2 regions of the Enterococcus sp. AMC2644 genome follow, and region 1 is predicted to be linked to the other one. Evidence: a T-box and tRNA genes for the amino acid it is inferred to sense, from the RefSeq annotation. Region 1 holds a T-box; the other holds one or more tRNA genes.

Region 1 (3,435 bases):
CGCTTTAGCAGGTACGTTTATTTTAGCACGGACTTTACCATTAACTTGTAAGACAATTTCAACTTCGTCTTCTACAAGGGCTGCTTCATCATATGTTGGCCAGGCAACATATGAGATATCTTGTTCATTCCCCAGAATTGACCAAAGCTCTTCGCCTAAATGTGGGGCAATTGGAGCAAGCAATTGGACAAATCCTTCAACGTATTCATAAGGAAGTGCATCTGCTTTGTAGGCTTCATTTACAAAAACCATCAGTTGAGAAACAGCAGTATTAAAGTGTAAGTGCTCAAAGTCTTCCGTAACTTTTTTAACAGTTTGATTGTAAACTTTTGTTAATTTACCATCATTAAAAGTGGTAATGCGGTCACGCATTTTGCCATTTTCGTCTACGATTAAACGCCATACACGGTCAAGGAACTTGCGACTTCCTTCTAAACCATTTTCACTCCAGGCAATTGAAGCATCCAATGGTCCCATAAACATTTCATACAAACGCAAAGTATCGGCACCATACTGTGCTACAACGTCATCAGGATTCACAACATTGCCACGTGATTTAGACATTTTTTCGTTATTTGAACCTAAAATCATTCCTTGATTGTATAATTTTTGGAATGGTTCTTTCGTTGGTACTACACCTAAATCGTACAAGAATTTATGCCAGAAACGCGCATACAATAAGTGTAAAACTGCGTGTTCCGCTCCCCCAATATAAATATCGACTGGCAACCAGCGCTCTAGTTTTTCATAGCTTGCTAATTCAGTCTTGTTATGTGGATCAACGAAGCGTAAGAAGTACCATGAACTTCCTGCCCATTGTGGCATTGTATTTGTTTCGCGACGACCTTTTTTACCAGTTTCAGGATCAACTACATTTACCCATTCATCAATATTTGCTAATGGAGACTCACCTGTTCCACTTGGACGAATATCATCCGTTTTTGGTAGACGTAATGGCAACTCAGATTCAGGAACAGTCGTTGTTGTTCCGTCTTCCCAATGAATCACTGGAATTGGCTCACCCCAATAACGTTGACGAGAAAACAACCAATCACGTAAACGGTAGCTAACCTCTTGTTTACCAACCTCATTTTCTTCCAACCATGCGACCATTTTCGCAATAGCCTCTTCTTTATTCATGCCGTCTAAGAAATCAGAATTAATATGCACCCCATCTTCTGTGAAGGCCGCTTCTTCTACATTGCCACCTTCAAGAACGGGAATGATTTCTAAAGAAAAAGTTTTAGCAAATTCATAATCACGTTCATCATGTGCTGGAACTGCCATGATTGCCCCAGTTCCATAAGTTGCTAGAACATAATCAGCAATCCAAATTGGAATTTCTTTACCATTTACTGGATTAATCGCATAAGCGCCTGTAAAGACACCCGTTTTTTCTTTAGCTAAATCTGTACGATTCAAATCTGATTTTTTGGAAGCTTCCTCAATATAAGCATCTATTGCTGCTTTTTGTTCAGGAGTAGTAATTTCTTTAACAAGTTCTAGTTCTGGAGCTAATACAGCATAAGTTGCGCCAAATAACGTATCCGGACGAGTAGTAAAAACGGTAAAGTCTTTATCAGTACCAGCAACTTTAAAAGTTATATTTGCACCAACTGAACGGCCAATCCAATTGCGTTGCATATCTTTAATGCTTTCTGGCCAATCTAGTTCGTCTAAATCTTCCAATAAACGATCAGCATATGCTGTAATTTTCAACATCCATTGACGCATTGGTTTACGTACAACATCGTACCCACCACGTTCACTTTTCCCATCAATTACTTCTTCATTCGCAATAACTGTTCCTAATTCTGGAACCCAGTTTACTGCGACTTCAGCTTCATAAGCCAAGTCTTTTTCGTACAATTTTGTAAAAATCCATTGCGTCCATTTGTAGTAATCCGGATCAGTGGTATTAATTTCACGATTCCAGTCATAACTAAAACCTAATGAATTGATTTGGCGACGGAATGTTTCAATATTTTTCTTTGTAAATTCAGCAGGGTCATTTCCTGTGTCTAATGCATATTGTTCCGCAGGCAAACCAAAAGCATCCCACCCCATTGGATGCAACACATTGTAACCTTGGCTACGTTTAAAACGTGCTAAAATATCTGTCGCTGTGTAACCTTCTGGATGCCCAACATGTAGTCCTTGACCAGATGGATATGGAAACATATCTAAAGCATAAAATTTAGGTTTACCTGTTTCATCATGCGTGTTAAACGTATTGTTTTTGGCCCAATACTTTTGCCATTTTTTTTCAATTTCTTTGTGATTATAATTCACTACTTGACGCCTCCTTAATAAAATAAAAAGTCCTATAAGAAGCACAAAAAAGCCTCTTATAGGACGTAATTGACGTGGTACCACCTATATTCGTTGGACATACTCCAACCTCAAACGTTGTAACGGTCGTCACCGGATTTTCTCTACACACTTTTATATTAAGGTTCAAGAAAATCAAACACTCAAAGGCGAGTTCAACAGGTCTTTTGTACATTTTCACCAACCATGTACTCTCTAAAAAAAGAACGCCATTTACTACTCCTTTTCAAATGCGCATAAGTCATTATTGAGTTCATACTATCAAAAAAGCGCATTGAATTCAATTTATTTCTTTTTATTTTTCTGGGTTTCTTGAAAATCCATGAAATATCTTTTCAAATTTGTTAAAAAAGCTTCGCCAATCGCTGATATTCTGCGACTTTTCTTTTTAATCATCACCATTTTATTTTCTGGTGAATTAGCTAAAGGAATTAAAACAATCCCTTGACTGCATGGATCTTCTACTAAACCTGAACCTGAACCATAGGCATCTGTTCGCTGTAGAATACCTGTAAGTGTTGCTCGATCGCTCGTATGAATTACTTGAGTAATACCTGGAAAATCAATTAAATCTTCCGCAAAATACGTATAATTATTCGTTTCTTGTGTAAAACGAACTTGTGAATAATCATGTAAATCAGCTAAGTCAATCACGGATTTAGTTGCTAAAGGATGTCCTTCTCGCATAAAGATATGGGTATGAAACGTTGTTAAAATCTCATATTCTAATTCCCCATTTTCTAATAAGCGACTTAAACCTGCTTGATTTGAATCATTAAATAATAAAATACCAAATTCACTTCGGTATTGTTCCACATCTTTAATAACATTTAAAGTTGTACTTTCAAAAATTCGAAAATCATTATAATCAGGAAAATCTCGGATTAACTGACTAATCATAATTGATAGAAAATCATAATGTTGACTAGAAATAGAAAAATGCTTTTCATTTTCTTCATTTGCTAAATAACGGTTTTCTAATAACTCCACTTGAGCCAAAATAGGCTGGGTATATTGAAAAAAATCCATTCCTTCAGAAGTCAATGAAGCTCCTTGTCTCGTACGTTCAAAAAGTTGAACATCTAACTCTTTTTCTAACTCTTT
Region 2 (3,435 bases), 1.4 Mb from region 1:
TTCGCTCCTCCATTTTTTTATTTTTGTTTATAGGTTGCTAAAAACTCACGCATCTTATCTGAAGTTAATTTTAATTCTTCAAGATTCGGTAAATATACAATTCTAAAATGATCTGGTTGTTGCCAGTTAAAACCACCACCATGGACCATCAATACATGATGCTCGTGTAAAAAGTCTAAGACAAATTTTTCATCATCCAAAATATTAAAGCGTTTCGTATCAATTTTAGGGAACATATAAAAAGCGGCTTTTGGTTTCACAGCAGACAAGCCTGGAATATCGTTAATCGCTTTATAGATAAACTCACGTTGTTCATAGATACGACCACCTGGCAATAATAATTTATCAATGCTTTGATAACCGCCTAGTGCAGTTTGGACAATTTGTTGTGATAATACATTGGAGCATAAACGCATAGATGACAACATATTTAACCCTTCAACATAATCCTTAATGTGTCTCTTATCTCCACTAAGAACCATCCAGCCAACACGGAATCCTGCCACTCGATGAGACTTAGATAATCCACTAAAAGTTACTACTGGACGATCTGGAGCTAAAGTTGCAATTGGAATATGTTGATGACCATCCATCAATAAACGATCATAAATTTCATCAGAAAAAATAATTAAATCAAATTCACGAGCAATTTCAACAATTTGTTCTAAAATTTCTTTTGGATAAACTGCTCCAGTAGGATTATTAGGGTTGATTAAAACAATCGCTTTTGTTTTAGAAGTGATTTTTGAACGAATATCTGCTATATCCGGATTCCATTCACTCTCTTCATCACAGATATAATGTACAGGCTTACCTCCAGCTAATGAAATAGAAGCCGTCCATAATGGGTAATCAGGCATTGGCACTAAAATTTCATCACCATTATCACATAAACCTTGCATTGACATAGTAATTAACTCACTTACACCATTTCCAGTATAAATATCATTAATTGTAACGTTTGGAAAATTTCTCAATTGGCAATATTGTTCAATTGCTTTACGTGCTGAAAAAATACCTTTTGAATCAGAGTACCCTTCCGATTCTCTCACATTCATAATCAAATCACGAATAATTTCGTTTGGTGCTTCAAATCCAAATGTTGCTGGATTACCTGTATTTAATTTTAAAATACTGATTCCTTCTTCTTGCATACGATCTGCTTCTTCTAAAACAGGTCCACGCACGTCATAACTAACACCTTCAAGTTTACTAGATTTTTCAAAATTTCTCATAGTAGAATCCTCTTTTCATAAATATACATTCGGTATATCAAACTATATTGCTGCGTTTCCCATAGAACTTTTTTCAGTGTTTCTATTATAGCAAATTTTCTGAAAAAACGGGAAGTATTATTATTCATTTTACAAAAAAATAAGAATCACAGTATTGACAAACATTCAAATAAAAAGTAAGATTTTAACTGTTGTTGCGGACGTGTTGGAATGGCAGACAAGCATGATTGAGGGTCATGTGAGCGTATGCTCGTGTGGGTTCAAGTCCCATCGTCCGCATTTATCAAAAACGGCTCTATAATATATGGGACTGATGAATCAGAAATGATTTGTCAGTCCCATCTTTCATTTTAGGTATTAAAAAACATACCGTTCTCTAGTATGACTACATCACGATAAAATAGTTTACTGAGAGGAAGACATGTTCTAGGAAGAATTTTATCAAAAACAGTCCCCTTGTCGTCAAAGCCACCCTTTCCTCTCTGCTCACGCTTGTACAAATTGCGATTCAGCAGTAACCACGAGACAGGTAAGTCGATTATTGTCAGGCCAGAAAACAGTCATCCGTTTTGACCAGTATCATCCTATACCACTGACGATACCTTAAAAAAACAAGATATATGTAAAAATTATCAACATCATTGGACTGCCCAAAGTCATTTTATTCGTCCAAGATATTCTATTTTGAATCAGCTAAAATTCAAAATTATCGCTTGATTGACCGAGAAAATTTCATTTTTTTCTTTATTTTTAATACAACAATAATTTTTTTGAGTATTCACTTTACAAACCGAACTATTGTTCGTATAATTTTCTTAACAGCTTTTGTACGTAAAATCAAGAAAACTAAGGAGATCTTTTAATGAAATCGACTAATATTTTGCAAAAAGTATTCGGAAACATCCAAATTTATTGTTTAGAAAATCAAAATCTAGAATATGAAGGGTTTATCTTTTATTCGCAAACAATAAATAGTAAAGTAAGAGCTCGACTAGCAAAAAAGACACCAAAAAAAGAAGGATATTTTGTAGCTTTCTGGGAAAAAGATGAACAAACTCATAATACACCCTTTAAAGCAACTAGTAGCCCAGAACTGCTAGCGATAGTTATAGACGATGGAGATAAGAAAGGAATTTTTACCATTCCAAAAGAAATTGCTATTGAAAAACAAATCCTATCTACAGAAAATAAGCGTGGGAAAATGGCGATGAGATTCTATCCAGTTTGGTGTCATAATTTAAATAAAACAGCAACGCGAACACAAAAATGGCAATTACAATATTTTAAAAATCTATCTGAATAAATAATTTAATTTTCTCTCTATTAAAACTAATACACTGATAATCGATTTTTTGAAAAAAAAAAAGTCAACTACCTTGCGATAGTTGACAAATAATTAACCTTTAACGATGTTTGTTGCTTGAGGTCCACGTTGACCTTCTTCAATATCAAAAGTTACTGCTTGACCTTCTTCTAAAGTTTTGAAACCTTCGCCTTGGATAGCTGAGAAGTGTGCAAACACGTCTGTTCCATTTTCTGCTGTGATAAAGCCAAAACCTTTATCTGAGTTAAACCATTTTACTGTACCGTTATTCATAACGTACCTCCAAATTACACATCATATGTGTTTATTTTGTAATAATGAGTGAAGTGCAAATAGAAGTGCGTATCATTTTTTATAAAGATAAACATATTATAGTTACATATCAAAAAGTATTACTAACATAGTCTAACACGGATATCTTATGAATGCAAATAGATTTATTTAATTCTTGCTATTTTTCTTTGAATTAGCTCGGTACTGACTTCTAGTCATCTTAACTGAAGAATTAGAATTAAATTTACGAACAGCTGGATCAGTATCTTTACGTGTTTGATATGCAGCGGGTTCTGTATCAAATAATAGATAATCTTCTTTTTTCATAGAATTCATCAAATCTTCTTCAGAGATTGCTGGTGCATATTCATCTTGAATGATTGACGTAGGAATGTATTTGGGAACGAACGGCGATCTTTCAGTCATCTCTTTATGAACTGATGGACGCGTAATCCTCTCTGATCGTTTTTCTGTCACCTGATACGTACTATGCGCAACAGCATCTCCAAACAAACGTGTTTTACCCGTTGGTGTTACTTCAGGTTGATTTTTTTTATTGTAATTTGGTAAATTTTGACGATGTCTGCTTAATTCTTCACGTTG

The links. A T-box is a leader RNA that pairs with one kind of tRNA and senses whether it is charged. The one in region 1 lies ahead of leuS (leucine--tRNA ligase), so its partner is inferred to be a tRNA-Leu.
Region 2: it has a tRNA-Leu gene. The T-box ahead of leuS (leucine--tRNA ligase) is inferred to sense a tRNA for this amino acid. The anticodon was not compared.

Annotation. Positions count from the first base shown of each region.
Region 1 covers NZ_CM177095.1:1,609,041-1,612,475, reverse strand. The annotation lists gene leuS (leucine--tRNA ligase) at 1-2,292, opposite strand, end outside; T-box leader at 2,349-2,571, opposite strand; gene AC4BC5_RS07845 (LysR family transcriptional regulator) at 2,617-3,435, opposite strand, start outside.
Region 2 covers NZ_CM177095.1:249,957-253,391, forward strand. The annotation lists gene AC4BC5_RS01255 (pyridoxal phosphate-dependent aminotransferase) at 18-1,235, opposite strand; tRNA gene AC4BC5_RS01260 (tRNA-Leu) at 1,432-1,514, shown strand; gene AC4BC5_RS01265 (MepB family protein) at 2,098-2,538, shown strand; gene AC4BC5_RS01270 (cold-shock protein) at 2,632-2,832, opposite strand; gene AC4BC5_RS01275 (hypothetical protein) at 3,001-3,435, opposite strand, start outside.